4 regions of the Agrobacterium fabrum str. C58 genome follow, and region 2 is predicted to be linked to each of the others. Evidence: predicted binding sites of a transcription regulator. Region 2 holds the regulator's gene; each other region holds the start of a gene.

What was found. Region 2 encodes LexA, which represses DNA repair genes until DNA is damaged. Its sites were predicted from a motif close to TGTTCNNNNTGTGTTCNG; they were not measured.
Region 1: the regulator LexA is predicted to act here: its motif matches at 6,843-6,860, upstream of ATU_RS23455 (ImuA family protein).
Region 3: the regulator LexA is predicted to act here: its motif matches at 3,921-3,938, upstream of dnaE (DNA polymerase III subunit alpha).
Region 4: the regulator LexA is predicted to act here: its motif matches at 5,994-6,011, upstream of ATU_RS10050 (ATP-dependent helicase).

What each region holds. Positions count from the first base shown of each region.
Region 1 covers NC_003065.3:102,362-110,226, forward strand. Annotated here, with positions in the region: gene ATU_RS23420 (LLM class flavin-dependent oxidoreductase) at 1-716, shown strand, start outside; gene ATU_RS23425 (aliphatic sulfonate ABC transporter substrate-binding protein) at 739-1,671, shown strand; gene ssuC (aliphatic sulfonate ABC transporter permease SsuC) at 1,690-2,490, shown strand; gene ATU_RS23435 (ABC transporter ATP-binding protein) at 2,539-3,318, shown strand; gene ATU_RS23440 (LysR family transcriptional regulator) at 3,315-4,262, shown strand; partial or broken gene ATU_RS23445 (rhodanese-like domain-containing protein) at 4,294-5,256, shown strand; partial or broken gene ATU_RS26755 (SOS response-associated peptidase) at 5,248-5,520, opposite strand; gene ligD (non-homologous end-joining DNA ligase) at 5,576-6,637, opposite strand; gene ATU_RS23455 (ImuA family protein) at 6,921-7,673, shown strand; gene ATU_RS23460 (Y-family DNA polymerase) at 7,594-7,865, shown strand, end outside.
Region 2 covers NC_003062.2:1,384,058-1,391,922, forward strand. Annotated here, with positions in the region: gene ATU_RS06860 (amino acid ABC transporter permease) at 1-339, shown strand, start outside; gene ATU_RS06865 (amino acid ABC transporter ATP-binding protein) at 317-1,051, shown strand; gene gltA (citrate synthase) at 1,130-2,419, opposite strand; gene ATU_RS06875 (ComEC/Rec2 family competence protein) at 2,726-5,155, shown strand; gene ATU_RS06880 (glutathione S-transferase family protein) at 5,175-5,852, opposite strand; gene lexA (transcriptional repressor LexA) at 6,113-6,835, opposite strand; gene ATU_RS06890 (amino acid ABC transporter ATP-binding protein) at 7,218-7,865, opposite strand, start outside.
Region 3 covers NC_003062.2:1,275,554-1,283,418, forward strand. Annotated here, with positions in the region: gene proS (proline--tRNA ligase) at 185-1,507, shown strand; gene ATU_RS06350 (lipoprotein-releasing ABC transporter permease subunit) at 1,635-2,942, shown strand; gene ATU_RS06355 (ABC transporter ATP-binding protein) at 2,958-3,641, shown strand; gene dnaE (DNA polymerase III subunit alpha) at 4,151-7,654, shown strand; gene ATU_RS06365 (L,D-transpeptidase family protein) at 7,666-7,865, opposite strand, start outside.
Region 4 covers NC_003062.2:2,017,832-2,025,696, reverse strand. Annotated here, with positions in the region: gene ATU_RS10070 (alpha/beta fold hydrolase) at 1-737, opposite strand, end outside; gene ATU_RS10065 (choline ABC transporter substrate-binding protein) at 734-1,660, opposite strand; gene betI (choline-binding transcriptional repressor BetI) at 1,771-2,364, shown strand; gene ATU_RS10055 (glycosyltransferase family 25 protein) at 2,561-3,373, opposite strand; gene ATU_RS10050 (ATP-dependent helicase) at 3,478-5,952, opposite strand; gene ATU_RS10045 (carboxymuconolactone decarboxylase family protein) at 6,055-6,465, opposite strand; gene ATU_RS10040 (efflux RND transporter periplasmic adaptor subunit) at 6,690-7,841, shown strand; gene ATU_RS10035 (efflux RND transporter permease subunit) at 7,838-7,865, shown strand, end outside.

The sequences.
Region 1 (7,865 bases), on a different replicon from region 2:
CGGTCCTCATTCAGGCTGGCGTCTCGGACCGGTTCCAGGGGATCGCGGCGCAGAATGCCGAGGTGATCTTCGTCGTCCATGCTGAACTGGAGCGCGCACGAAGCTTCTACAAGAGCTTCAAGGAAAAGGTGGTCGAAGGCGGCCGCTCGGAGAACGCCGTAAAGGTCCTCCCCGGCATCGTCCCCGTGGTCGGTCGCACCCGTAAGGAAGCACTGGACAAGGAACGAGAGCTCAAGGAACTCATTCTGCCCGAGGCAGGCCTCAGCTTCATGTCGGCGAGCATGAACTTCGACCTCGCCCAGTTCCCCCAGAATGCACCCTTCCCCGATATCACCGACAAGATCACGGGCAGCGTCGGCCGTTTCCAATACGTCATCAAGCGCGCCATTGAACAGAAAATGACGGTTGCCGAGGTCGGAAAATGGTACGCTGAAAGCCTCTCCTTCTTCGCGCCCGTCGGTACGCCGGAGGAAGTCGCCAGTCAGTTGGCCCATTGGTACGCCCAGCGTGCGTGTGATGGCTTCGTCATCCTGCCTCCCTACATCCGTCGCGACGAGGACCTGTTCCTCGAAGGCGTCGTCCCTGTTCTCCAGGAGCGCGGACTTTTCCGTCGGGAGTATCCCGGAACCACCCTCCGCGAGACCCTGGGTCTCGAACGGCCAGCCAATCAATTCGAAACACGCGAAACAACCGAGAAAAGGCGCGCTGCGCTCTGACCTCGCATCAAGGAGTATTGTGATGAAGACCAAGTCAATCATTCGCCTGGCGCTGTCGTTAGCGCTGTCCGTCGCGGCAACAGTCGCCTCGGCCCAGGACGTCCTGCGCGTTGGCGACCAGCGCGGCAACGCGCGCGCGGTCATGGACGCTTCCGGCGTGCTCAAGGACGTCCCCTATCAAGTCGAGTGGAGCGAATTCGCCAACGCCGCCCCTCTGCTCGAAGCTCTCGCTGCCGAAGCTCTTGACGCTGGTTCGGTCGGCGACGCGCCACTGACCTTTGCCGCTGCACGTGGTGTCAAGGCAAAGGCCATCTTCGCCACGAAGTACGAAGGCAACGCCATCATCGTAAAGAACGACGCACCTTATCAGGGCATCAAGGATCTCGTCCGCAAGAAGGTCGCTTTCGTGAAGGGTTCGGCGGGCCACGCCCTTATCCTCCAGTCGCTCAAAGAGGCTGGTCTCAAGGAAGACGCCATCACGCCGGTCTTCCTGCCGCCCGCGGAGGCGACGCTCGCCTTGACGAACGGATCGGTCGACGCCGTCTCGCTCTGGGAACCCTACATCTCCTTCGCGACGCTCAAGTCCGGGGCTCGCATCATCGTCGATGGCAAGAACTACCCCAGCCTTTCCTATTTCATCGCTTCCGAGGCTGCTATCGAAGGCAAGCGCGATATCCTCAAGGACTTCGTCGCCCGCAGCGCCAAGGCTCGCGCCTGGGGGCTCGAGCATCCGCAGGAATACTCGAAGATTATCGCCCAGCTCGTCAAAATTCCCGATGACGTGGCGCTCGGCAAGCAGACCCGCGAAAGGCACGCTCCCCAGCTGATCAACGCAGACGTCGAGAAGCTCCAGCAAAGCACGATCGATCTCTATTATGGAGCCGGGATCATCGACAAGAAGCTGAAAGCCAGCGACCTGCTGGATGACTCCTTCTCTCCCAAGCAGACAGACTGACGAACGCAGAGGCTGACGATGATCACGACCAGCGCGAAGACTCCAACCACAGCAGGACGGTATCTGGCCCAGGCGTTTGCTCCGTGGGCGTTTCCTGTAATCGTCGTCATTCTCTGGCAGATCGCCTCATCGGGAGGACTGCTCTCCCAAGGCATTCTTCCGTCGCCGCTCGCCGTCCTGGAGGCCGCCTGGTCTCTGGCGGCAAGCGGCGAGCTTGTGCAGCACATGGCAGCCAGCTTTTGGCGCGCGGCCGTCGGCTTCGGTATAGGTTCGGCTCTGGGGCTGTTCTTCGGTTTTGTGAACGGCCTGTGGCGAACCGGGGAAACGCTCTTCGACAGTTCGCTTCAGATGCTCCGTAACATTCCGTCGCTCGCCATGGTGCCACTCGTCATCATGTGGTTCGGAATCGGCGAGGAAGCCAAGATTTTCCTCGTGGCGTTCGCTACCATGTTTCCGATCTACCTCAACACCTTCCACGGCATCAAATCAGTCGATCAGGGTCTGATCGAGATGGGGCGGAACTACGGACTGACACGAACCGGTCTTGTGCGCGATGTCATCTTGCCTGGAGCCATGTCGTCTATTCTCGTTGGTGTGCGGTACGCGCTCGGGGTGGCCTGGATCGTGCTGATCGTGGCCGAGACGATCGCGGCGAGTTCCGGTATCGGCCTTCTCGCTACCAACGCGCGTGAATTCCTTCAGTCCGATGTCGTGGTGCTCTCGATCATCCTGTACGCGCTTCTTGGCAAGCTGACAGACTGGCTGGCGCGGCTCGCGGAGAACCGTTGGCTACGCTGGCATCCATCCTATCAGAAGTAAGAGAGGTCTCTGGTGACTGTAGTCTCCTTGAAATCGACGCGGCCGAACGTGGCAAAAGAGGTTTCGTTAAGCAACACCTCCGCGGGCGGAGCCGCGCTGGACATCCTCGGCCTGTGGAAGGGCTTTGACGGGACGGAGGTTCTCAAGGGCCTTTCGCTCAACGTACCCGCCGGTCAGTTTCTTTCGATTGTCGGCCGCTCGGGCTGTGGGAAGTCCACTCTACTGCGGCTGATCGCGGACCTCGAAACTATCGATGGCGGGACGATCCAGATCGACGGAAATCCCCTATCCGAAATCTCCGGTGAGGTGCGGATGATGTTCCAGGACGCGCGCCTCTTGCCCTGGAGAACCGTTCTCCAAAACATCGGGATCGGCCTGCCCAACCCATGGCAGAACCGCGCACGCAAGGCGCTTGCCGAGGTTGGTCTTTCCGAACACGCTGACAAATGGCCGTCCCAATTATCAGGTGGACAGAGGCAGCGCGTTGCCCTTGCCCGTGCCCTTATACACCGCCCGCGTCTCCTGCTGCTTGACGAACCGCTCGGCGCACTGGATGCACTGACGAGACTGGAAATGCAGGACCTCATCGAAAGCATCCGCGCGCGCCACGGATTCACTGTCCTTCTCGTCACACACGACGTCGAGGAGGCCATTGCTCTTGGCGATCGCGTCATCGTGATGGAGCAAGGCGAGATCGTTCTCGAGCTGGATATCGAGCTTGCGCGTCTTCGTGTGCGCAGTTCGCAGGCGTTCACGTCAATCGAGGAGAAGGTTCTTTCCAGGGTACTTAACTCCAGAAATGCACCAAGCGGAGACGACTGCAAATGAACCTCGACGACATCGAAGCTTTCATCGCAGTGGTCGGAGCCAGGTCGCTCAGCCAAGCGGCGGCAATTCTTTCGTTGACCCAGTCGGCAATCTCGAAGCGCATCCAGAACCTCGAGAAGGACCTCGGTGTTACCCTGCTCGACAGAAGCGTCAAGCCACCCGTTCCAACCACCGTAGGTCTCGGCGTCCACGAGCAGTGCCTCAATATTCTCAGGGAGGTCGACAAGCTCCGCTTGACGTTGAGTGCCCGCTCGAACCTAACGGGTGGTGCGCGCTTGGGACTGACCCAGGCAGTCTGCGATGTGATTCTTGCCGACATAGTCCATCTGCAACAGGAGCGATGGCCGGAACTGTCTATACGTGCCACCACAGGCTGGGCGAACCAGATTGTTGAAAAGCTCGTCGACGGCCAGATCGATGCCGCGATCGTATTGATGCCCACACGGAAAATCTTTCCGCACAAAGTGACCGCCGTTTCGCTGGCGCAGGTCGAGATGGCGATCGTGGGGCCGCTCGGATCGGGCGGAGACCGTGCCCACCGCCTTGTCACCCTTCACAAATCCGGATGGATTCTGAACCCCGACGGATGCGGTTTCAGGGCAGAACTCCAGCGCGTGCATGCGGTGCTCAATCTTCCGTTCAAGGTCAATCTCGACACCTTTGCTCGAGAGACGCAGTTGGAGATGGTTGCCGCAGGTCTCGGACTTGGACTCGTTCCCGTTCCCCTTCTGGAGATGAGCCCCCACCGTACCAAACTGGAGATCATCACAGTCAGCGACTTTTCGTTGCGCGCAGAACTCTGGCTCTGTCACGCGCCGACTCTCGGTGCTCTCGAACCACCCATCAGCGCATTTGGAGCGAGAGCCGCAACGCTGTTTCAGGGCGCGGCAGCTCCCAGCAGGCTGGTCGACTTTGAAGCTGCCAGCCAGACCATCACCTCGTGAATAGCACACGAGATCGATAGCAGGAGAAAATATGTCAGCCCCGATAACGAAGCACAGCCTCAGGTACGACGAAGTGCGGCAGCATCTTCTGGCCCGCTCGGAAATCCTTCTCGCCGACGTCCGCGAAGAAGATCCTTTCGCGCAAGGGCATCCCCTCTGGGCAGCCAACTTTCCCATTGCCCGGCTTGAACTGGATGCATGGCGCAGGATCCCACAACGCGATACGCTGATCGTTCTGTATGGTCACGATGGCATACGAGACCTCGCTCCCATCGCCGTCGAGAAACTGAAATCGCTCGGCTACACGAATGTCCATATCCTCGAAGGGGGATTGGAAGCGTGGAAGGCCGACGGCGGCGAACTGTTCATTGACGTCAACGTGCCGAGCAAGTCATTCGGTGAACTGGTCGAAGCGAAAAGGCACACGCCGCTCTGGGACGCGACCAAGGTAAAGGCGCTTCTCGATGAAGGAGCCAACGCGGTCGTTTTCGATGCGCGCCGTTTTGACGAATATCAAACGATGAGCATTCCAAAGGGTATCAACGTTCCCGGTGGTGAACTCGTCCTGCGCGCACGGGACCTTGCTCCCGATCCCGAGACCCTTGTGATCGTCAACTGTGCTGGCCGCACACGCAGCATCATCGGGACGCAGTCTCTCATCAATGCCGGGATACCGAACAAGGTCGTCGGTCTTCGCAACGGAACAATTGGATGGACTTTGGCAGGTCAGACACTGGAACAGGGAGCGAGCAGGAGCTTCGCTGACGTCGAAGCCAGGGACCGCTCGGAGGCGCAAAAATCCGCTGCAGCCGTCGCCGCGCGCGCGGGTGTTCGGAGCATTGCTCTGTCGGACATCGGCAGCCTTCAAACCCCGGACCGAACGACTTATCTGATCGACGTCCGCACCGAACCAGAATACCTCGAAGGCCACCTGCCGGGCTTCATGCACGTGCCAGGGGGACAGCTTGTACAGGAGACTGATCACTACGCGCCTGAGCTCTTCAAGATCGGCGGGCTTCCCTTTGGCTTTCAGTTTTTCGGCCTTGGCTTTGGCGGCCTATTCCAAGGTGAACCGCGGCGAGGGAAGACCCCAACGCGCATGTGCCAATTGTGTCCTTCCATCAGCGGTGTTGCGGACAATCGGTCCCATCTGATCGGGGTTCATTTGATAGGCTGGCATGAGGTTGATGAGGCTCTCGGCGTCCTGAGCCCATTTTGAAACCCAGTCCTTGTCCTCCATCCGATAGAGATTACACATGCGGCCCCTCCGCTTCGACCAAATACGGCTACTCTAGCGCATGTCGCTTGTTTCGCTAGTCGAGCTGGTAAACGTCGGCATTGTCTTGCCGTTCCCGCAGGCCCTTGTACGACGGATGACGGAGTTTCCCGTCCGATGTCCAGGCGCGAAACTCGATCTCGGCGATCAGGGTAGGCTGGACCCAGACAATGTCGGCAGTTCCGGAATGGGGCAGGGGCGGCTGCTTTCGCTTCCATCGCAGCGTGTCCAGTATCTTCCGCAACCGGATGATCTCGGCTCCCTTGAAGCCCGTGCCGACGCTTCCGACGTGGACGAGATCGCCATCGCGGTAGGCGGCAAGCGCTAACGAGCCGAAGCCGGCTGGGTACGATGCGGACCTCTCATAGCCGACGATGAAGAAAGCCTCGCTCTGGATGCATTTGACTTTTACCCAATCCCCGGTCCGGCCCGAACGATAGGGCTGATCGAGGCGCTTGCCGACGATGCCTTCCAGGCCGAGGCGGCAGACATGCTCAAGCAGGACAGCTGGCTCGGCATCGAGTGTTTCTGATATCCGAATGGCGCTGGCTTCATTCGTTGGGCCGTTTATCGTGTCCTCGAGAAGGTGTCGGCGCGAACGGTATTCAACACCGCGCAGATCGTGCCCATCCAGATAAACAAGATCGAAAGCGTAAAGAACGGCGTGGGAGGCGCGCCTGCCAGCTTGTTTGCCGGATGCACCCAGCGATTGCTGCAGCAGCCCGAAATCCGGCCGCCCCTCATCGTCGAGCACGACGGCTTCCCCATCGATGATCATCGTCGCCGGCCCCAGCGCTCTGGCGGCCTGCTCTATGGCCGGAAACCGATGTGTCCAGTCGTGGCCGCCGCGGGTAAGGATCCGGATCCGCTGGGGCTCGATATGGACCGCAAGGCGATAGCCATCCCATTTCAGCTCCCAACTCCATTCGTTTCCGGTGGGAGGCTTAGCCTTCAATAGGGCCAGCGCCGGCTCGACGCGATCAGGTATGGGATCGAAGAGGAGCTGTGGTTGAGCTGGATTACGCTTCCTGCGAGGCTTTGAGCGGATCGGCGGCTCGGTGTCGCGCAGGAGGGGTTTTGATCTCGGAGGCCTCGTCATCCGGCCAGTTCATCAGAAAAGCCTTAATAATACTGTGACTATCCCTATATTGTCCCCGCTATTCACCGATCAGGACATAAGACTGTAGAAGCCAGCGAAATTTCTTGGTCGCAGCTATTCACCTGATTCTCATGAAGAATCTCGAACTTCTAATGTTCGGAACAATACTCGTACGTTTTTTGCCGCCTTGACTCCTTTCTCATATGGGAACAAAAACAGAACATTGACATTTGCACGACATGAAGTCGCCCTGCCAACACGACCTTGAAGGGAGCCGTGAACAATGACTGCTGCCCGCGAAAGGGTAATCTGCGATCTGCGGGAGCGTATTGCATCGCTCGAAACCAGCACGGCGAAAAAAGCCGGTTGGTTGCCATTTGGCGTGCCGGAGATGGATGCGGTTCTGCCTGGCGGCGGCCTTGCTCATGGCGCGCTTCACGAATTTGCCGGTGGTGGATCGGGCACCGTCGATGGTGCGGCCGCTGCTCTTTTTGCAGCCGGCATAGCGGCACGGACGAAGGGGCCGATCGTGTGGTGTCTGACGCGACCAGATCTGTTTTTCCCCGCGCTTGCGCAGGTCGGACTGCATCACGACCGGATAATCTTCGTCGAGTCCGACAAGGAGGAAGACGTGCTCGCCAACATGGAGGAGGGGCTGTCCTTTGGTGGGCTCGGCGCCGTCGTCGGTGAACTCGTTCGCCTGCCGATGGTCAGCTCGCGCCGCCTGCAGCTGGCGGCCGAGCGCACGGGGACAATGGCATTGGCTGTGCGTCGTTGGAGGCGGCAGACAGAGGCCAATGATTTCGGGCAGCCGACGGCGTCGACCACGCGGTGGCGGGTGAGCGTGATGCCATCGGAGGATTTGCCAGTGCCGGGTGTGGGGAGGGCCCAATGGTTGCTGGAATTGATGCGCGTGAAAGCGGGTGAATGTGCTGAGTTTCTCGTGAGGGCGTGCGATGACAAGGGTTGTCTCGATCTATCTTCCGGATCTGCCGACGGATCGCATTCGTCGCGCCGATCCATCCATTCCGCCTGAACAGGCGATCGCGGTGATCGCCAGGAGCGGCTCGAAACGCTGGGTATCGGCGGCCGACGCAGCCGCCAGACAAGCCGGCGTTCATGTCGGCATGCCGGCTGCGAAAGCACAGGCGCTGTTTCGCGGCCTGATGCTGGTCGATGCGGATCCTGCTATGGATGCCGCAGCACTCGAACGCATCACCCTCTGGGC
Region 2 (7,865 bases):
TGTGTCGAATCCGTCGCGAAAGGCCAATGGGAGGCGTCGGCAAGCCTTGCCATGGGACGCCTGCAACAGATGCGCTACGTCATCCTGCCGCAGGCTATGCGGGTGGCCATTCCGCCGACCGTCGGGTTTTTCGTACAGGTTATCAAGGGAACGGCTGTAACGTCGATCATCGGCTTCGTGGAACTGTCCAAGGCTGGCACGGTCGTCACCAACGCCACCTTCCAGCCCTTCACTGTTTATGGCCTCGTCGCCCTCATCTATTTCGCGCTGTGCTGGCCTCTGTCGAAGAGCAGCCAGATCCTCGAAAGGAAGCTCAATGTCGCTCATCGAAATCACTGAAGTCCGCAAAAGCTATGGCAGCAACGAGGTTCTGAAAGGCATCAACCTTGATGTGGAGCCCGGCGAGGTCATCGCCATCATCGGCAAGAGCGGCTCTGGAAAATCGACCCTGCTTCGCTGCATCAACGGGCTGGAGACGATTTCGGCCGGTTCCATATCGGTCGCCGGCGCGCAGCTTCTCGACGATGATCTGCATCTGAAAGCCCTGCGGCTGAAGGTCGGTATGATCTTCCAGCAGTTCAATCTCTTCCCGCACCAGACGGTCGGTGGCAACGTCATGCTGTCTCAGACGGTGGTGAAGAAGACACCGAAACCGGAAGCGGAAGCCGTTGCCCGCACCATGCTGGAACGGGTCGGGCTGGCGCATAAGTTCGATGCCTATCCCGATGAATTGTCCGGTGGCCAGCAGCAACGCGTCGCCATTGCCCGCGCACTCGCCATGCAGCCGATCGCGCTTCTCTGCGACGAGATTACCTCGGCGCTCGATCCTGAGCTGGTCTCGGAGGTGCTGGCGGTGGTGCGTGAACTGGCCGGCGAAGGCATGACGCTGCTGATGGTAACACATGAAATGAAATTTGCGCGCGACGTCTGCTCCCGCGTCGTTTTCATGCATGAGGGCAGGGTGCATGAAATTGGCCCGCCGGAAGAAGTGTTCTCCAATCCCGCGACGCCCGAGCTCAAGCAGTTTCTCGGCGTTGCTGCGCGCCACTGAGAAATATCGCGGAGACGCCCAACAAAAAGGCCGGCGGGTGAAAACCTGCCGGCCTTTGATCTTACAGGGTTTCGTGGCTTAACGCTTGGAAACCGGAACGTAATCGCGCTTGCCGGCGCCCGTATAGAGCTGGCGCGGACGGCCGATGCGCTGCTGCGGATCTTCGATCATTTCGTTCCACTGTGCGATCCAGCCGACGGTGCGGGCGAGAGCGAAGAGAACGGTGAACATGGTGGTGGGGAAGCCGAGCGCCTTCAGCGTGATGCCCGAATAGAAGTCGACATTCGGGTAGAGCTTCTTTTCGACGAAGTATGGGTCGGAAAGGGCGATCTTTTCCAGTTCGAGCGCGACCTGCATGATCGGATCGTCGGAATTGCCGGTGGCTTCCAGCACTTCGTACATCGTCTTCTGCATGATCTTGGCGCGCGGGTCGTAGTTTTTGTAGACGCGGTGGCCAAAGCCCATCAGGCGGAACGGATCGTTCTTGTCCTTGGCGCGGGCGATATATTCCGGGATGCGGTCGACAGAGCCGATCTCGTTCAGCATGTTGAGCGCCGCTTCGTTGGCGCCGCCGTGAGCCGGACCCCAGAGGCAGGCGATGCCAGCCGCGATACAGGCGAACGGATTTGCACCCGACGAACCGGCAAGACGCACCGTGGAGGTGGAGGCGTTCTGCTCGTGATCGGCATGCAGGATGAAGATGCGATCCATGGCGCGGGCCAGAACCGGGTCCACCTTGTAGTCCTCGCACGGCACGGCAAAGCACATGTGCAGGAAGTTGGAGGCGTAATCCAGATCGTTCTTCGGGTAAACGAAGGGCTGGCCGATATGGTACTTGTAGGCCATGGCGGCGATCGTCGGCATCTTCGCGATCATGCGCAGCGAAGCGACCATGCGCTGGTGCGGATCGGTGATGTCCGTCGAGTCGTGATAGAAGGCCGAGAGAGCGCCGACCGTGCCGCACATGACGGCCATCGGGTGTGCGTCGCGACGATAGCCGGTGAAGAAGCGGCTCATCTGCTCATGCACCATGGTGTGGCGCGTGACGCGGGTGTCGAAATCCTTCTTCTGCGCAGCCGTCGGCAGTTCGCCGTAGAGCAGCAGATAGCAGGTTTCGAGGAAGTCGCCCTGTTCAGCCAGTTGCTCGATGGGGAAACCACGATGCAGGAGAACGCCCTCGTCACCGTCGATATAGGTGATCTTGGATTCGCAGGAGGCCGTCGACGTGAAACCCGGGTCGTAGGTGAAGGAGCCCGTGTGCTTGTAGAGCGTGGCGATATCGACGACGCTTGGTCCAATCGTGCCTTCCCTGACCGGGAGTTCCACCTGCTTTTCGCCAAGTGTCACTGTAGCGCTTTTTTCCGTCATACTGATCCTCCGAGAACATGCGGGTGGAGGCGTTGAGACACGCCTCGCGGTTAAGCGTCTACCGATTAGCTATATGATCCTGGCGCCGATGCCAAGCTATCCAAAGGTCAAATTGTGCATTGCGGCAAACGCAATCGCGTCGCTTTTCGCTTTATCGATCATGGCAATTCAATCTCGGTCAACACAGGGTTAAAGGAAAGCATTGCAATCCCCCGCGTCGCCTGCAAACCTGTTTCCGGTGCGGCAGGGGCACGGCGCAGATTGCTTGGTCAAGGGGAAAAACAGCATTTCGGGTATGCCGAAACGATGCAGGGCGGATTGCCCCGCACGGCGGATATCCTTTCGCCGCTGCGCCGGACCGGCGAGGTCGCGACATATGATTTACCGGCCCTTGTCAGCAGGCCGAAACCGCAAGCTGCCGTTATCCAGAAAATCACCGCCTGCCTCGCCGAGGAACGCGCATTCGGCCATGATTTTCTTTTCGTGCCGGTCTTCATCGGCTGTGGAGCGATCCTCTGGTTTTCGCTGGATGCAGCACCTTCATTGCCGCTTCTCGTCGTTCTTTTTTTGCTCGCCGCCGGCCTGGCATTCGCCACCCGATATCGCTCGACCCTGGCAGCCACGGCCTGCAGCATCGTCGCGCTGCTGTTGCTGGGTATGCTTTTTGCCGAATTCGAAACGCGGCGGGCAGGGACAGTGGTGCTGGATACGCCCGTCACCACCACCCTATCAGGTACGGTGATACGCCGGGAGGTCGATGCCCGCGGCGACTGGCGGTATGTGGTGCAACTGGCTGCGACCGAAGCGCCGACAGTGTCTCGCCCGCCGGGAAAGGTCTCTTTGCTGGCCCGCGGCGGCGGCGAGCCGGCGGCACTCGGCGCCACCATCCGCGGCAAGGCACGGCTTTCGCTGCCGTCCGGTCCGGCCTTGCCCGGTCTCAATGATTTCGCCTTCGCCTCCTATTTCAAGGGCATCGGTGCCACCGGCTTTTTTTATAAGCCGCCGCAGACGGTAACGGCCCCTGATATCGACGCAAAAAAGGACTGGCTGGAATGGGCCGATATGCGGCTTTACGGCCTGCGCACCGCCATTGCCGAGCGCATTCGCAACACCATCGGTGGTGACGCCGGCGCTTTTGCCGCCTCCATCGTCACCGATGAGAGACAGGCCATATCGGCCGGGACGATGGAAGCCCTGCGGCTTTCCGGCCTTGCCCATATCGTCGCCATATCCGGGCTCAACATGGCGCTGGCTTCAGGCATATTCTTCGTGGGGCTGAGGCTTGCCTTCAGCCTGTTTCCGGCTTTCGCGCAGCGCTGGCCGGTGAAGAAGATGTCCGCCTTCGCGGCGCTCCTGATGACGCTTGCCTATTACCTGATTTCCGGTTTTGCCGTTTCTGCCGAGCGTGCCTGGCTGATGACGTCGGTGATGTTGATTGCGGTGCTGTTCGATCAGCCTTCGCTCAGCCTCAGGAATGTTGCATTGTCCGCTCTGGTCATCCTCGCTCTGTCTCCCTCGGAAATCATGGGGCCGAGCTTCCAGATGTCCTTTGCCGCGACAATAGCGCTTGTTGCCGCTTATGCCGCCTGGAGCCGCTGGCGCACCGACCGGGAGCGTCTGTTCATCGGGCGCAAACCGGCGTGGATGACGGTGGCGGGAACGGCAGGCGCCGTCATCGGCGGTGTCGTCACCACATCGCTGATCGGCGGACTTTCGACGGCGATCTATTCGGTCGAGCATTTCCAGCGTGTCACCACCTATGGACTTTTCGCCAATCTGGCGGCCATGCCGCTGATGTCGCTGGTCGTCATGCCCTTCGGCCTCATCGCCATGCTGTTGATGCCCTTTGGGCTGGACGCGCCATTTTTGAAGGTTATGGGTTACGGCATGGCGCTTGTCATCGAGGTTGCGCAGGAGGTGGCGTCCTGGGGCGGCAGCGCAGCGACCGGGCGGCCGCATGGCTGGTTTATCGGCGTCGCCTCCGTGGGTTTTCTGCTGCTGACATTGCTGCGCACCCGGCTGGCACTGCTTGGAGTTCCACCTTTGCTTCTCGCCTTCGGTCTCTCCGGCGCTGTCGCCCAACGCAGTCTGCCCGATCTGCTTATCCATGAGGAAGGTAAGCTGGTGGCGCTTCTGGACGAGGGCAGGGTCTACACCACAAAAACGCGGCCGCAGGGCTTCATCTATGAGCAATGGCAGAGGGCGCTGCTGTTGCCTGAGAAACCGCTCTCACCGGTCCTTCTCAAGACGGGGGTTCCCGCAACCACCATTGCTCTCAGCGCAAAATCGAAGCTGGCGCCGGAGGATATGAAGGCAGTGGCGCGGGAGATGGTAACGACGCTGAGAGATGCGGCGCCTGGCGTCTTCACCTGCAGGACAGGCATTTGGTGTGCGGCGCGTGCGAAAAGCGGCGAGTTTATCATCGTGCTGGAAGATGGCCGATTTGCCGGGAAAGCCTGTGACATCGCCGATATCGTCATCGTCTCCCGCAGAACGTCGTTTACGCAATGCCGCTCGGGAGCCTTGCTGCTCAACCGCGACATATTAAGGCGCATCGGCTCGGTGGAGATAAATTTTGCCGGCAGCGATCAGGCTGGGGTGGTAGGGCGGATGCGCGCAGCAACCGCCGGCACAGACAGGCCGTGGAGCGACCATCGCTTCTACGATTGGAAGAGCGGCCGTTTTGACCATGACGTGCCTGAAGCCGTGACCGGGTTACTGACGGCATCGCAATGAGTGCCGCCAGCATGGTTCGTCATGCCGTGGCGCGCAAATCCGACGTCAATTCGCCAATGCCGCCGATTTCCTCTTCATGCGCGGCATCGCGCCATGTCTCCTTCAGTCCTGCATCATACCATTCGCGCATGGCGGGCAGGGCAAGCAACCGGTCGCAATAGGCCTTCGCCGCCGGCGAAAGATCGGCGCCATAGGTCTGGAAACGGAACGCCACCGGGCAGAAGAAAGCGTCGACCGCCGTGAATTTCTGACCGGCTAGAAACGGTCCGCCGAATTTTGCGAGGCCTTCACTCCACAGCGCATCGATGCGCTTTATATCGGCCGCAAGCCCGGCATCACCGGCTTTGGGTTTTACGCGGATGCCGACCGACATGGGGTAGAGATTGCGAAGCGAGGAAAATCCCGCATGCATTTCACTCGCCGCCGAGCGTGACCAGGCCCGTGCCTGCTTGTCGCCTGCCCAGACGCCCTGATGTCTCTCGGCGAGATATTCGGCAATCGACAGCGTTTCCCAGACCGTCACCCCTTCGTCGACGAGGCAAGGCACCTTGCCGGTCGGCGAAAAGCTGGAGAAGGAAACACCTTCGCCAAAGGGAATGAGTTTTTCATCAAAGGCGATGCCAAGCGTGCGCATCAAAACCCAGGGCCGCAATGACCATGAGGAATAGTTCTTGTTGGCAATATAGAGATCGTACATGGCGTTTTCCCCGATAGAACGCACATTTCTACACCTGCTAAGGAGCCTTGGAATATCGCAAAGAATCCATGGCTCCCATAAGGCCAATTGATGGAGGGGCCGTCATACACGACGGAATTTCGCAGCAACGAGTGCGTTTGCCAATCTCACAAAGAAAAGGCGCATCAATTCAACGGAACGATGCGCCATTCATTTCGAAAGCCAAATCTACCCGTGAAAACCTATTCGGTTTCAGTAATACCGGCAGCAGCCTCCAGCTATCAATGGTAACGGCGTATCAACCCGACCAGCTTGCCCTGAATCTTCACCCGATCCGGTCCAAAAATGCGGGTCTCGTAGGCAGGATTGGCCGCTTCCAACGCGATGGACGCACCCTTGCGGCGGAAGCGCTTCAGCGTGGCTTCTTCATCATCCACCAGCGCCACGACGATATCGCCCGGATTGGCGGTATTACCGTTGCGGATGATGACGGTATCGCCATCAAAAATCCCGGCCTCGATCATCGAATCGCCTTTGACCTCAAGCGCGTAGTGCTCGCCCGAACCCAGCATGTCCACCGGCACGGCCAAATCATGGGTATTGTTCTGGATGGCGGAAATCGGCACACCGGCAGCGATACGACCCATGACGGGAATGGTGGCAGCTCCGGCGAAATCATTGGCAGGCGCCTTCACGGCAGGCGCCGGTTCCGGCTCCTTCGGTTTTCCAAGGCTGCCCTCGATGACGCTCGGCGAAAAGCCGCGTTGCGGCCTTGCGCCCGGCGTATAAGCCTCGGGCAGTTTGATAACCTCCAGCGCTCGCGCCCTGTTAGGTAGCCGGCGAATAAACCCGCGCTCTTCGAGCGCGGTGATCAGCCGGTGGATGCCGGATTTGGAAGCAAGATCGAGTGCGTCCTTCATTTCATCGAAGGAGGGCGGCACGCCGGACTCTTTCATTCTTTCATGAATGAAGAGAAGCAGTTCCTGCTGTTTGCGCGTGAGCATGAGGAAAACACCCTTGAGAATCGTCGTTGAAGTCGCGAAACAAATACAGAACGAACACTATATGTTCCATATGTGTTCCGCAATCCCCTAAAATTTCGTGAAGGATGCATATCGAATCCTGATTCAATCTTCGAAACATGAAGAGATCAGGCCGATGATATAAGTAGCGTTGGGAATAGACGCCGGTCGGGGATTCCGATCGATGAAATTGTCGCGGGAACAGTTTCCAGGTCAGATCACGACCTCGGAGCCGAAGCGGCCTGAACGCGCCGAAGCAACGCAGAGTGATGGCCCTCTCCGTTGCTTCTTTTATTCGCCTTGAAGCGACAGCCTCATGGCGCAAGGTCGATGACTGCGTTTGCCTGACCTGCTCTTCCGCCGGCTATTTCACGCCGTTGGAGAGGAATGCCTGCAGCTCGGGCGTTTGTGGTTTCTCGAAAAGCTGTTTCGAAGCGCCCATTTCCCAGATCTTACCCTGATGCATGAAGACGGTCACATGTGCGACGCTGCGGGCAAAGCTCATTTCATGGGTCACCAGCAACATCGTCATGCCTTCCCGCGCCAGCTGTTCCATGACGAGGAGCACCTCTCCCGTCAGTTCGGGATCGAGAGCGGATGTCACCTCGTCGAACAGCATGACTTTCGGCCGCATCGCCAGCGAACGGGCGATGGCTACACGTTGCTGTTGTCCGCCCGACAGCATGTCGGGATAAGCGTCGAATTTTTCCGCCAGCCCCACCTGCGCCAACACTTTGCGCGCCAGCACATCGGCATCAGCCCTGGCGACATCCTGCGTTATCTTCGGAGACAGCATGATGTTTTCGCCGACGGTCAGATGCGGAAAGAGATTATAGCTCTGGAAGACGATGCCGACGTCCTTGCGCAACTGTCTGAGTTTGGTCTGGTCCTGCTCCACCCTGTGTCCCGCGGCGGTGATATTGCCGGACTGAAACTCTTCGAGACCGTTGATGCAACGCAGCATCGTGCTCTTGCCGGAGCCGCTGCGCCCGATGATGGCGACGACCTGTCC
Region 3 (7,865 bases), 110 kb from region 2:
TATTCCGGCCAAAGCGTTTTGACGCGAATTAGCTATCGCGAAAATACCTTGAAATCGCCTTTATCACTCTTTTCATGCCGGGTTTTCTTCTTGGCGGGAAACGGCTATATCCGGCGCCAATATCCCTCTATTCGGGGCGATTCCCGCGCTTATGGCGCTGTCGTCCGTATCAATGGAAGCCGTCATGCGTCTTAGCCGTTATTTCCTGCCCATCCTGAAGGAAAACCCCAAGGAAGCCGAGATTGTTTCTCACCGCCTCATGCTGCGCGCCGGCATGATCCGGCAGCAATCGGCTGGCATCTATTCCTGGTTGCCGCTCGGCAAGCGCGTGCTTGATAAGGTCAACAAGATCATCCGCGAGGAGCAGAACCGTGCCGGCGCCATCGAGCTTCTGATGCCGACGCTGCAAACGGCCGAACTCTGGCAGGAAAGCGGTCGTTACGACGATTACGGCAAGGAAATGCTGCGTATCAAGGACCGCCAGGACCGCCAGATGCTCTACGGCCCCACCAATGAGGAGATGATCACTGACATCTTCCGTTCCTATGTGAAGTCCTACAAGAACCTGCCGCTGAACCTCTATCATATCCAGCTAAAGTTCCGCGACGAGGTGCGTCCGCGTTTCGGCACCATGCGCTCGCGTGAGTTCCTGATGAAGGATGCTTATTCCTTCGACCTGACCAAGGAAGACGCGATCCATTCCTATAACAAGATGTTCGTGGCCTATCTGCGCACCTTCGAGCGCCTTGGCCTGCGCGCTATTCCGATGCGCGCCGATACCGGTCCGATCGGCGGCAACCACAGCCATGAATTCATCATTCTGGCCGATACCGGCGAATCCGAAGTCTTCTGCCACAAGAGCTTCCTTGACCGCGCCATCCCGGCCGAAAGCACCGATTTCGACGATGTCGCGGCGCTGCAGGGCGTGTTCGACGAGTGGACGGCCGATTACGCCGCGACGTCTGAAATGCACGACGATGCTGCCTACGATGCCATTCCCGAAGGCGAGCGCCTTTCCGCGCGCGGCATCGAGGTTGGCCACATCTTCTATTTCGGCACCAAATATTCCGAGCCGATGGGCGCGAAAGTGCAGGGCAAGGATGGCAAGGAACACCCTGTCCACATGGGTTCCTATGGCATTGGACCGACACGCCTTGTTCCCGCCATCATTGAAGCATCGCATGACGAGAATGGAATCATCTGGCCGGCCTCGGTCGCTCCTTTCGATGTCGTGATCATCAACATGAAGGCTGGCGATGCGGCCTGCGATGCGGCTTGTGAAAAGCTGTATTATCAGCTCTCCAACGCCGGCAAGGATGTTCTCTACGACGATACCGACGACCGTGCAGGCCAGAAATTCGCCACAGCCGATCTGATCGGTGTGCCGGTGCAGATCATCGTCGGCCCGCGTTCTGTTGCGAACGGCGAAGTCGAAGTGAAGGACCGCAAGACCGGCGAACGTGAAACCGTCACAATCGAGGCGGCAATGAACAAGGCGCTTGGCTAAGCGCAAAGGGAAAGATGGGAGCGGCCTTCATGCGAAGACCGCTCCGGTTTTATGGCGCAGGCGCTGCTACGATTGGGACCGATCTTTGGAAAAGACCGATCCTGCAAATTGAGATCAGGGAGACGACATGGCAAAAGCCGATGCTGACAAGGGTGCGGCTCCTTCCGCCCGGGAAAGGACCGCCCGGCCTTTTTCCGCTTTTGAACGCATGGTGGCCTGGCGTTATCTGCGGTCGCGGCGCAAGGAAGCCTTCATTTCCGTCATCGCCGGTTTTTCTTTCGTCGGCATCATGCTGGGTGTGGCGACGCTGATCATCGTCATGGCTGTCATGAACGGTTTCCGCACCGAACTGATTTCCCGCATTCTCGGCATTAACGGTCACATGATCGTGCAGCCGATCGATCAACCGTTTAACAATTACGATGAACTGGCGAAGAAGTTTTCAGCCGTGCCGGGTGTCACCATGGCCTTGCCGCTGGTGGAGGGCCAGACGCTTGCCTCCGGCCGTGGCGGTGCAGGCTCCGGCGCGCTGGTGCGTGGTGTGCGCCAGGAGGACATCGACAAGATCAAGGAAGTCGCCACCAACATCAAGACCGGCGATCTCGTCGGCTTCATGGCAGGTGACGGCGTTCTCGTCGGTTCACGGCTCGCCTCCCAACTGGGCGTGACGGCGGGCGACGATATCACCCTCATTTCGCCGGAAGGCGACGTGACGCCCATGGGCATCAATCCACGTGTTAAATCCTACAAGATATCAGGCGTCTTCGAGATCGGCATGTCGGAATATGACGCATCGATGATCTATATGCCGCTGTCCGAGGCGCAGCTTTATTTCAATGCCAACGGCATTGTGCAATCCATCGAGCTTTACGTCAGCCGGCCTGATGATGTCGACGGCATCCGACCGCTGGTGGAGCAGGCCGCCGAACGGCAGATCTATATCACCGACTGGCGACAGCGGAACCAGACCTTCTTCTCCGCTCTGCAGGTGGAACGGAACGTGATGTTCATGATCCTCACCCTCATCGTTCTGGTGGCGGCGCTCAACATCATCTCCGGCCTCATCATGCTGGTGAAGGACAAGGGCAGCGATATCGCCATCCTTCGCACCATGGGCGCAAGCTCGGGCGCGGTGATGCGCATCTTCTTCATGACCGGGGCCGCCATCGGCACCGTCGGCACCTTTGCCGGCGTCGCACTCGGCGTCCTTGTCTGCCTCAACGTGGAATCCATCCGACAGTTCTTCTCCTGGGTATCGGGCACGGTGCTGTTTGATCCGCAGCTCTATTTCCTGAGCCAGCTTCCCGCCGAAATGGATTTGAGCGAGACCATCACCGTCGTCATCATGGCGCTGACGCTTTCTTTCCTGGCAACGATCTTTCCGGCCTGGCGGGCTTCCAAGCTCGATCCGGTGCAGGCCCTGCGTTACGAATAAGGACCGCTTCGCAATATGGCAAAAAAAACAGTGCTGCGGCTTACCGGTGTCGAGAGAACCTATGGTCAGGGCGAGACATCGCTTTCAATTTTGCGCAAGGCCGATTTTGAATTGAAGAGCGGTGAGATGGTGGCGCTGGTCGCCCCATCGGGCACCGGCAAATCGACGCTGCTGCATCTGGCGGGGCTTCTGGAGCATCCTGATGCGGGTGAGGTGCTCATCAACGGTGCGCCCTGCAACGGCCTGCCGGATGAAGCGCGCACCGCGATCCGCCGTAGCGATATCGGTTTCGTTTATCAGTTCCATCACCTCCTGCCGGAATTCACCGCGGTGGAAAATGTGATGATGCCGCAGCTCATCGCCGGCCTCACGCAGGCGGAGGCACGCAAGCGGGCAAGCGCGCTGCTCGATTATATGCGGGTGGGCCATCGTGGTGAGCACCGTCCGGCCGAACTTTCGGGCGGTGAGCAGCAGCGTGTCGCCATTGCCCGCGCCGTTGCCAATGCGCCGCTGCTGCTGCTGGCCGACGAGCCGACTGGCAATCTCGATCCGGAAACCGCGCATTATGTTTTCGATGCGCTGGAGGCGCTGGTGCGTCAATCCGGCCTCGCGGCGCTGATCGCGACCCACAATCACGATCTTGCCAACCGCATGGATCGCCGCGTGACGCTCGCCGACGGCAAGATCGTCGATTTTTAAAGCGCTTTGCCGAGCGAGGCCTATCCCCGCGCATCGGGTGTCTTCCTTTTATGAGACGGACCCGGAACTGCATGTCGCGAGAAACCGCCCCCTTGGGTGCGCCTTGAGCACACCCGCTCTCCATATTTTGAATCTTTCTCGGACCCGGAGGTGTTTTCACCTCCGGGTTTTTTCTCTTTGGAGTCAGCGGCTTGCCATTTGCCCGGACGGAACCGAAGGCGATTCTCGAACATTAGCAATAGCAATATCAGCAGAACCCTGTTGACAATCGAACAAAATGAGAACAAAGTTGGAACATAACGAGTAAGGAGAGACCAATGACTGATTTCATCCGTGACGTTGCCGCTTTCGCCTCCATCGCTGTCTTTGTTGCCAGCTTCTCGGTGATCCTCACCGCCCTGTGAAGAAGACACCGGCGCAGAAGACTGTATGGACGCCGCAAACTGGTGGACATTGAGCGCCGGAAATCGGAAAATCGCCCCCTCGATTCAGAATGACAGGAAGACGATATGGGCGATACGGTTGTGCGTGGAGAGACCTCTGGTGAAACGCTGAAGACCCCCGGTTTCGTCCATCTTCGGGTTCATTCCGCTTATTCCCTGCTTGAGGGGGCGTTGCCCCTCAAGAAGATCATGTCCAAGGCCGTTGGGGACGGCCAGCCGGCCATTGCCATTACCGATACCAACAACCTCTTCGTTGCGCTGGAATTTTCCGAAAAGGCGCGGGACGAAGGTCTGCAGCCGATTATCGGCTGCCAATTGTCCATCGACATGCAGGATGCGGCGGAGGATCGCCGCAACCACAACAGCCATCTGCAGAAACTTCCCGCCATCGTTCTCCTTGCCGCCAATGCGGAAGGATATGAGCGGCTGGTGGATCTCGTCAGCCGTGCCTATCTGGACGGTGAGGGGGGCAGCCATTCCGTGCACATTACCCGTGCATGGCTTGAGGAAGCCTCCAATGCCGGTCTCATTGCGCTGACAGGCGCTTCCGGCGGCCCCGTCGATATGGCGCTGAAGGAAGGCCACGCCGCGCAGGCGAAAGAGCGGCTGCTGACGCTGAAGTCACTTTTCGGTGACAGGCTTTATATCGAATTGCAGCGCCAGTCCGGTTACGACCGCTCCCATGAGCGGCGCTTGATTGGTCTCGCTTATGAACACGATATCCCCCTCGTTGCCACCAACGAGGCGTTTTTCCCGTCCAAGGCGGACTATGAGGCACATGATGCACTGATGGCGGTGGCACATAACGCCATCGTTTCCGATGACAGCCGGTTCCGCCTGACACCCGATCATTACCTCAAGAGCCGTGACGAGATGACGGCGCTGTTTGCCGATCTTCCCGAGGCACTGGAGAACACCGTCGAGATCGCGCTCCGTTGCTCGTATGTGCTGAAAAAACGCGGGCCGATCCTGCCGCGTTTCACCGGCGCCAGCGACGATCCGGAAGCGGCGGAACGGGCCGAAACCGAGGAACTGCGCCGACAGGCTGTCGAGGGGCTGGATCAGCGGCTTTCCGCGCTTGGCATGGCGCCCGGTTATACGGAACAGGATTATCGCGAGAGACTGGATTTCGAACTCGGCGTGATCTCGCGCATGAAGTTTCCCGGTTACTTCCTGATCGTTGCCGACTTCATCAAGTGGGCCAAGCAGCAGGATATTCCGGTCGGCCCGGGCCGTGGTTCGGGTGCCGGCTCTCTCGTCGCCTATGCGCTGACCATTACCGATGTCGATCCGCTGCGCTTCTCGCTGCTGTTCGAACGCTTTCTCAATCCCGAACGCGTTTCGATGCCCGACTTCGATATCGACTTTTGCCAGGATCGCCGCGAAGAGGTGATCCGCTACGTGCAGCGCAAATATGGGCGCGAGCAGGTGGCGCAGATCATCACCTTCGGTTCGTTGCAGGCGCGCGCGGCCCTGCGCGACGTCGGCCGTGTGCTGGAAATGCCCTATGGCCAGGTGGACAAGATCTGCAAGCTGGTGCCCAACAACCCGGCCAACCCGACGCCGCTGTCCAAGGCGATCGAGGAGGAGCCGCGCCTGCAGGAGGAGGCGGACAAGGAGCCGGTCGTCGCCCGCCTGCTGGATATCGCCCAGAAGATCGAAGGACTTTACCGCCACGCCTCCACCCATGCCGCCGGTATCGTCATCGGCGACCGCCCGCTCTCCAAGCTGGTGCCGATGTATCGCGATCCGCGATCCGATATGCCGGTTACCCAGTTCAACATGAAATGGGTGGAAAGCGCTGGCCTCGTCAAATTCGACTTTCTCGGCCTGAAGACGCTGACGGTGCTGAAAGTGGCCGTCGATTTTGTTGCCAAGCGCGGCATCAAGGTCGATCTCGCGGCCATTCCGCTCGAGGACGCCAAGACCTACGAGATGTTGTCGCGTGGTGAAACCATCGGCGTCTTCCAGGTGGAAAGTGCGGGCATGCGCAAGGCGCTGATCGGCATGCGTCCGGACTGTATCGAGGACATCATCGCGCTGGTGGCGCTTTACCGCCCCGGCCCGATGGAAAACATCCCGGTCTATAATGCCCGCAAACATGGCGAGGAGGAGCTGGAATCGATCCATCCGACCATCGACCATCTCCTCAAGGAAACACAGGGCGTTATCGTCTATCAGGAACAGGTGATGCAGATCGCCCAGGTCCTGTCAGGATATTCGCTCGGCGAAGCCGATCTTCTGCGCCGCGCCATGGGCAAGAAGATCAAGGAGGAGATGGACCAGCAGCGCGAGCGTTTCGTCGATGGCGCCATTAAAAACGGTGTGTCGAAACCGCAGGCCAACACCATCTTCGACCTTCTGGCGAAATTCGCCAATTACGGCTTCAACAAGAGCCATGCTGCAGCCTACGCCATCGTGTCCTACCAGACCGCCTATATGAAGGCGCATTATCCGGTGGAGTTCCTCGCGGCCTCCATGACACTCGATATGGCCAACACGGAAAAGCTGAACGATTTCCGTCAGGATGCCGGTCGTCTCGGCATCGAGGTCGTCGCACCCTCGGTACAGACCTCCTTCCGCCAGTTTGAGACGGGCGAAAACCGCATCTATTATTCGCTGGCCGCCATCAAGGGCGTGGGTGAGGGGGCGGTGGAACACATCGTCCAGGTGCGTGGCGAAAAGCCATTTACGAGCCTTGAGGATTTCTGCCTGCGCATCGATCCCAAGCAGATCAACCGGCGTGTGCTGGAAAGCCTGATCAATGCCGGCGCTTTCGATTGTTTCGGCCGTGACCGCGCCGAGCTGATCGGTGGACTGGACCGCATCATCGGTTATGCCCAGATGGCCCAGAACAACCGCACCATCGGTCAGTCGGACATGTTCGGCTCCGGCGGCGGGACAGGCCCGGAAAAGCTCATTTTGCCGGCGTTCCAATCCTGGCTGCCATCGGAAAAGCTGATACGCGAATATCAGGTGCTCGGTTTTTACCTTACGGCCCATCCGCTGGATACTTACCGGCCACTGCTGGAGAAATTACGGGTGCAGAATTTCGCCGATTTTTCCGCAGCGGTTAAGCAGGGCGCGTCCACCGTCGGGCGTCTGGCCGGTACCGTCACGGGCAAGCAGGAGCGTAAGACCCGTACCGGCAACAAGATGGGCATCGTTACTTTTTCCGATGCATCGGGCCAGTATGAGGCGGTGCTGTTTTCCGAAGGGCTTGCCCAGTTCCGTGATCTGCTCGAGGTCGGCAAATCGCTGGTCATCAACGTCCAGGCGGAAGAACGCCCGGAAGGCATCGGTCTGCGTATCCAGACGGCTCAGTCGCTGGAAGAAAAATCCGTGCAGATGCAGAAGGCGCTTCGGGTTTATGTACGCGATTCCGGCCCGCTGAAGACGGTGGCCCGTCATCTCAACACAAAGGGCGACGGATCGGTTTATTTCATCGTCATCAAGGATGAAGGCAGCCGCGAGATCGAGGTGGAACTGACGGAGAAATACCGCATTTCACCTGAAATCGCCGCCGCATTGCGGTCCGCACCCGGCGTCGTTGATGTGGAACTGGTGTAAGGCGTAAGCCCTCACACCGGGCCCTCTTTCGTGACCGTGATGAAGTCGGTCCCGGTCCCTGTCTCCATCTGGTGACTGATATCGGAAACGGTGATCGAGCTTCCGCTTGAAAGCTCCTGCTCGATCCGGTGGCGTATCTCCGCTGGGATTTCGAGACGGCTGAGCACGCCGCTCAACTGGTCGAAGCCGCCGGGCGCTTCGGTAACGGTAA
Region 4 (7,865 bases), 630 kb from region 2:
CCCGGCATCGTTACGGTTTGCGCCAGGGGGAAAGCCTCGAAGAGTTGCTGGCGATGGGAATCATCGAACAGAGGGTCTTCAGAACCGGCTAGGCAAAGCACGGGCACATTTATTTTCGACGCGCTGTAATGCAGATCAGTTTCTGCAAAAGCTTTAAGAACGCCATGCCAGGTTGTGGCCGCCATATTTGCCGCGTCGCGTTTCATTCGGAACAGGAATTCCTCGTTGACCGGTCGACTGCAGGAATACCAGTCGTGCAGGAAACCGCCTGCCGGTTTGATCGGATCGCGTAACGCCAGGATATCCCTGGCAAGTTTGCTTTCGGTGCCGAAATCGGGCTCCAGCGTCCCTGAGATGAGCGCAAGCCCTCGAACGGAAGAGGACCGCCGGGCGGCCAGTTCGATTGCCGTCATGGCGCCCATGGAGTGGCCAAGCACAAAGAACCGCGAGACGCCCATAAGCGTCAGAAAGCGGTCAATCGTTTCAGCGAAGTCTGCGACATGAAAACCGTGTCCTACGGACGATGCGCCGTGACCAGGCAGGTCAGGAGCAATCAGCCGATATTCCTGGAAATAAGGTTCGATAATGGAAAAGCTGCGGCTGGTGTCGGAAAACCCGTGAAGCATCAATAGCACCGGCCCGGGACCGCCAGTGTCTATAAAAGCCATTTGGCGCTTGCGCGGCAATTCGACAAAACGCTTGCGCTTTTCCCAATTGTCCAAAGATGGAGCTGTCATAGGCCGAGCGCCGCCTTGACAGTCGCCAGACCATTCTGGCCGTCGAGTGCGAAGACGTCTTTCAACCATGTTTCAAGCCGGTGCGGCTCGGCCTTGATCGCCTGCGCTGCGGCATCTTCCGGCGACAGGCCGCCGTTCATGATGAGATCCATGCCCTTGTTTTCGAATTCAACATCGAATTCAAGGTTCTGGAGCAGTTTTGCAACGTTCGGGCACTCCTGCAGGTAGCCTCGACGGACCTGGGTATCGACAGTGGCCGCGCCGAAATCGGGTCCATAAAATTTATCGCCGCCCGTCAGATATTTGATGTCGAATTTGGCGTTCATGGGATGCGGCGCCCATCCCTGGAAGACGATGAACGTCTTGTTGCGGTTAAAGCGCGCGACCTGGGAAAGCATGCCTTGTTCGCTGGATTCGACGACTTCCCAGTCCTTCAGCCCAAGCGCCGGATCTTTGACGGCATCCAGCATCAACTGGTTCGAGCCGGGCTCGATGCCGTAGAGTTTTCTGTCGAACTTGTCGGCGAATTTCTGAAGGTCGGAAAAGTCCTTCACGCCGGCCTCCCAGACGTAGGTCGGCACGGCAAAGGTGTATTTGGCGCCCACGAGGTTGGTCCGGACCTTTTCGACCGATCCATCCTCTTTATAGGGCTTGTAATAGTTCACCATCGCCGGGTCCCAATAGCCCATGAAGACGTCCAGGTCCTTGCTCTTCAGGCTGGTGTAGATGACATCGATCCCGAGCAACTGGCTCTGTGGTTGATAGTGCAGCGATTTCAGAAGGGTCATGGCGATGCCGGTCGTGAATGCGAGATCGTTCCAGCCGGGTTCCGCCATTCTGACCATCTTGCACGCATCGGCATCGGCAGCAAAAGCGGGGCTTTCCCCTGCCAGCACCAACGCCGCTGCTGAAACAACTTTCATCCACTTTCCCATGAGGCAGCCTTTTGTCTTAGTGGTTACTAAATTGACCAATGGGACAATAATTGATCTTTTGGGGAAATTTGTCAATGTGTCTCTGCAAGGAGACTGAAATGCGACTCACTAAAATAAGCGATATTCGTCGGGCCGAGCTGAGACGTGCAGCATTCGAAGTGTTGCAGAGAGAGGGCATGGCCGGGGCAACGCTCGAAAGGGTGGCTGCACAGGCGGGCGCCTCCAAAGGCATCGTGCTGCATTATTTTGCAAGCAAGCAGGAACTGTTCGAACATGCGATGCGTGAAGCCAATGTGAAACTGGCGGAGGTCGTTGTGGCGAGGCTTAATCGCGCCACAAGCCCGCGGGAGAGACTGGAGGCAATTATCGAGGCCAACTTCGACGAGAGCTTCTTTCAGCCATCGATCTGTCATGCCTGGCTTTCGCTATGCGCGGAGGTTCCGCGTGAGCCGCAGCTTGGGCGAATTCAGAAGGTCATCCATGCGCGCATGCGCTCCAATCTGCTCTCTGCCTTGCGGCATCTCGTGCCGAAAGGGGACTGTGAACCCATTGCACTGGGCATTACCACATTGATCGACGGGCTATGGCTGCGGTCGGGGCTGCAATCGGGAGGTCTGTCGAGGGAAGAGGCGTTGGCGCAAATGCGCGACTACCTGTTACACCGATTGCCAAGTCCGGAGGCCGCCGCTTGATGGCTTGGGCCAGTGACGACGAGGGCTGAACCATGGAACCAGGTTCTTCCTGCCGCATTATTCCACCATGAAGAAAACGACCCGCAAACCATTGAACAGGATGACGATTTTCGTCATCTCTATTTTCATTCTCGCAGCCGTGATCGCGGCCGTCTATCTCGTCGGCTTCACGCCCGGCGAGGTATGAGCCGGACGTTCATCTGCCGGCCTGAACAGCTTTGGGTTTGCCGCGTTCCATGGCCACTTTCGCCTTTGCCACCAGGAAGCGCAGGCCGCGCAGCAGAAACCGGCTGGTTTCCAGATAGGCGCGATAGGGCAGAACGGTGAAGTACCGCCAGCGCGGCAGGCGGTAGATGCGCAGATTGTTCTGGATCTGGCTTTCGCCGTCTGCATCCTGTGTGGCGCAGAGTGGATAGATGAAGGCCGCCTTTAGGCCGGAGAGATATTCCAGATCGAAGGCGATGTCGTAGGCGAGCCGCATGGGGATAAGTTTCGATATCCATTTTCCGGCGCGGCGGTTGACGAGATAGGCGCCCGATCCTTTTTCGCGGGTGAGCGCCACTGCGAGCGATCGGCCATTGGACAGGGCGCGGAATGCAAATTTGCGGCCGTTGCTGACCGTCGTCAGCCGCAGAATATCCCAGTCGTTACCGTTTAGAACCGCTTCATCAATGGCATCAAGAAAATCGTCCTCGAAGACCACGTCGTCCTCAAGGATGAGCGCGATATCGGCATCACCAGTCATGAATTTATTGGCGCAGGCGACATGGCTGAGATAGCAGCCGATTTCCGGCGGCGAGGTGCGGCGGCCATGCATAAGCATATAGGAAATTTCGCTGAATTCCGGGATCGGGTATTGCAGCTCCCTGCCATTGACGCCGGCAACGCGCTCCGCCTTTAGCCCCATCGCATCGAGGCGGGCGTTCATGTCGGTCAGGCGCTTTGTAGCGCTATCCATGTTGATCAGGAAAATGGCAAGCTTTCGCTGGCTCTTCGGCAATATGTGCAAAGCAGTCCCGTCCCGGTTTTCAGTTCGCCTTTGCAACTCCTTTATTGCAATGGCGTGACATCGGCTATGGGAAAAGCGCTCTCCAGGCACTCATGGTTGTCGGATCAAACCTTTTCCACAAATCCATCCAGCACGCGCTTTTCGCCGGCACGGTCGAAGTTGATGGTCAATTTATTGCCTTCGATCGCGGAAATATTGCCATTGCCGAATTTGAGGTGGAAAACACGGTCGCCGACGAAGAATTTCGAGGGCTTGTCAGCCACGGATTTCGCCACCAGTTCGCCGTCGATGGTGCGGGTGCGCGGGCCGCTTTCGCCGTAACCGATGCGCTCCACCGCATGGCCGGAGCGTGTGCCCCAATTGTCGCGGGTGGCGTCGCTGCGGTTCTGCTGGGCGCGTTTCCAGCCGGGGGTGGAGTAATTGTTGGTGAAGGGATCGGCCTTGTCGAAACGGGACTGGCCGTAACCGCCGCGTCCGCCATAACCGCCATAATTGCTGTCGGAAGCCGCGACATCCACATGGGCGGGCGGCAGTTCGTCGAGGAAACGCGAGGGCAGGGTGGATTGCCACAGCCCGTGAATGCGCCGGTTCGAGACGAACCAGATATGGCAGAGCTTCTTGGCGCGGGTGATGCCGACATAAGCCAGACGACGTTCTTCCTCCAGACCGGAGCGACCGCCTTCGTCCAGCGCCCGCTGGTGGGGAAACAGGCCTTCTTCCCAACCGGGCAGGAAGACGGTGTCGAATTCCAGACCCTTGGCGGAATGCAGCGTCATGATGGAGACGGCATCCAGCTCGGCATTCTGTTCCGCATCCATAACCAGGGCGACGTGTTCCAGAAATCCACGCATGCTTTCGAAGGATTCCATCGAGCGGATGAGTTCCTTCAGGTTCTCAAGCCGTCCCGGTGCTTCGGCCGTCTTGTCGGCCTGCCACATGGCGGTATAGCCGCTTTCGTCGAGAATCTGTTCGGCAAGCGTGGTGTGTTCGGTGTTTTCCAGCAGGCCCTGCCAGCGGCGGAAATCCTGCACCACATCGAACAGCGCCTTGCGCGCTTTCGGCTTCAACTCGTCGGTCTCGATGATGTCGGCGGCGGCTGCCAGCATCGGGATATCGCGGGCGCGGGCATAGTCGTGCAGGTTACGGATCGTCGTATCGCCAAGGCCACGCTTTGGCGTATTGACGATCCGCTCGAAGGCGAGATCGTCGGCCGGTTGGCAGACCAGCCGGAAATAGGCCATGGCATCGCGGATTTCGAGGCGCTCATAAAAGCGCGGGCCGCCGATGACGCGGTAATTGAGGCCAAGCGTCACGAAGCGGTCTTCGAATTCGCGCATCTGGAAGGAAGCGCGAACGAGGATGGCCATGTCGTTCAGCTTGTAGTTCTTACGCTGGAGTTGCTCGATTTCCTCTCCGACCGCGCGGGCCTCTTCTTCCGAATCCCAGGCGGCGTGCACCACGACCTTTTCATCGTCCGGACTGCTGCGCTCGGTAAACAACGTCTTGCCGAGACGGCCCTCGTTGTGGGCGATCAGATGGCCGGCAGCGCCGAGAATATGTTCGGTGGAACGGTAGTTACGCTCAAGCTTGATGACCTTGGCACCGGGAAAATCCTTGTCGAAGCGCAGGATATTGTCCACTTCCGCGCCGCGCCAGCCATAGATCGACTGGTCGTCGTCACCGACGCAGCAGACATTCTGCGGCTCGTCCTTGGCGCGCTGGGCAAGCAGCCGCAGCCACATATATTGCGCCGTGTTGGTGTCCTGATATTCGTCCACCAGAATATAACGGAACTTCTGGTGATACTCTTTCAGAATATCCGTATGGCGGCGGAAGATGCTGATCGGGTGCAGCAAGAGATCACCGAAATCGCAGGCGTTCAACGTTTTCAGCCGGGCCTGATAGGCGGCGTAAAGTTCGCGGCCCTTGCCGTTGGCAAAGGCGCGGCTGTCACCCTCGGGAATATCCGGTGGCGTCAGCCCCTTGTTCTTCCAGCCGTCGATCATGCCGGCGAACTGTTTTGCCGGCCAGCGCTTGTCATCAAGACCTTCGGCCTGAATGAGCTGCTTGATCAGCCGCACCACATCATCCGTGTCGAGAATGGTGAAATCCGATTTCAGGCCGATGAGCTCGGCATGGCGGCGCAGAAGCTTGACGCCGATGGAGTGGAAGGTGCCAAGCCACGGCATGCCCTCGACAGCGCCGCCGACGAGGACGCCGATACGTTCCTTCATCTCGCGGGCCGCCTTGTTGGTGAAGGTCACGGCAAGGATCTGGCTTGGATAGGCGCGGCCGGTGGCGAGAATATGGGCGATGCGGGTCGTCAGAACGCGGGTCTTGCCGGTGCCGGCGCCGGCGAGAACGAGAACCGGTCCGTCAAGCGTTTCCACGGCCTCGCGCTGTTCCGGGTTGAGGCCGGAAAGATAATCGTGTGCCGGCCGCACCTGGTCGCGCGCCGCCATGGCGCGGGCGGCAATGCCAAGCCCGCCGCCGTTTTCCGAAGGGGCATTGTTGGTCGCCCTGCGCGGTGCCACGGGTTCTTCATCGAAGAACGGCATATCGTCGAAACTGTTGCTCATGCGGCCCAATGTAGTGATTCGGGATATAAAGGCCAGAACCGTGTTCTGCTTTTATTCCGGTATCGTCAGTCAAAACGCCTATTCCAAGGCATTTTTTCGGGTTCATGCCTGCCTGTCGGCATCAAAAGCGGTATCCACCGGCACTTGCAGCGCCACTGCGAGCTGGTTGGTCTTGGCGGCGAGCGCGATCACCCGCATCAGATCGGCATGCTGTTCATTCGTCATGCCCTTGGCTTTTGCGGCCGCAGTATGGGAATGGGCGCAATAGGAGCAGCCATTGGTCACCGACACCGCAATGTAGAGCATCTCCTTCACCAGTGGATCGAGCGCCGAGGGTGTCGCCATCACCGCCTTCACCTCCGCCCAGGTCTTTTCCAGGAGATCGGGATCGAAGGCGAGGTAAAGCCACATATTGTTGATAAAATCCGATTTGCGGGTTGCGCGGATGTCATCGAACACCGCTTTTACGCGCGGATCGGCTTCGGGATTTTGTGTTTTCGTGACGGTGCTCATGGTTTCCTCCGGCTCATTTCCTGCCGGCAGATTACCGCGCTTCGGAATATTTGCGATAAAAATGGCCTTCTTGGTGCGTCCGACGAGAATTCATCACAAATTACAATTACGTAAGAAACGGATTTGTGCGTTGCCTCGTTTCAGACGAGCGGGAATACTGCTCATGTCCCGAAGTCGGCGCTTCAGGGGCTGTTTTATGCTGCGATGATTAACCGGAGAACTATATGCGGGTCTGGAAACAGGTGGGTGTCAGTCTGGCCGTGGTGGGGGCAGGGCTCTGTCTCTGGGGTTTTTATTCGCCTGACGCCCGTAATGTGCTTGCCAGCATCGGGATAGGCAAGGTGCCGTCGCCGGCTGTCGAAGTCGCTGCGGCTGGTCCGTCGGCGGGTCAGAACGCCGGTGGCAGCCGCCGCAATGGCAACGCTACCCTTGTTGTGACGGCTCCGGCGAAAAAAGGCATTGTCAATGACCGGCTGAACGCCATCGGCAATGGTCAGGCGATCCAGTCGGTCGTGGTCATGCCGCAGGTCTCCGGCACGCTTTCGGAAATCCGCGCGGCTGCCGGCGCGCGTGTCGTGAAGGGACAGGTACTCGCCCGGCTCGATGATGAAGAGCAAGTGATCGAGCGCGACAAGGCGCAGGTCGCGTTGCGCAGCGCCATTGAAAAATCCAGTTCCTACAAGAACCTGAAATCTTTCTCCCGCCTTGACGTGATGGATGCGCAGATCGCCGAAGAGGCCGCCAAGCTGGCGCTCAGCACGGCCGAACTGAATTTGAAGCGGCGCGATATCGTCGCCCCCATCGAAGGCGTGGCCGGTATCGTCGCCGCCAATGTCGGCGACAACGTCACCACGCAATCGACCATCGTCAGCATCGACGATCGTTCTGAAATTCTCGTCAATTTCTGGGCGCCTGAGCGTTTCGCAACCGCAATTAAAGTCGGTATGCCGGTGGAGGCGACATCCATTTCCCGCCCCGGCGAGACATTTACCGGCGAGATCGAGGCTGTCGACAACCGCGTCGACGAGGCCAGCCGCACCATCCGCATCCGGGCGAAGTTCGGCAACGAGAAGGACGAGCTGAGGGCCGGAATGTCTTTCGGCGTCACCATGCGTTTTGCCGGCGAGACCTATGCCTCTGTCGATCCGCTCGCCGTGCAATGGGATGCGGAAGGCTCCTATGTCTGGCGTGTCACCGACAATAAATCCAACAAGGTGCGGGTGCAGATCGTGCAGCGCAACCCGGATGCCGTTCTCGTGAAGGCCGAGCTGGCCGAGGGTGAGCCTGTCGTGATCGAGGGTCTGCAGCGCGTCAGAGAAGGTGGCGCTGTCCGTGTCGGCAATCAGACGAAGCCCGAGGAGGTCGCCAGCCAATGACGCAACCGTCTTCCGGTCAGGATT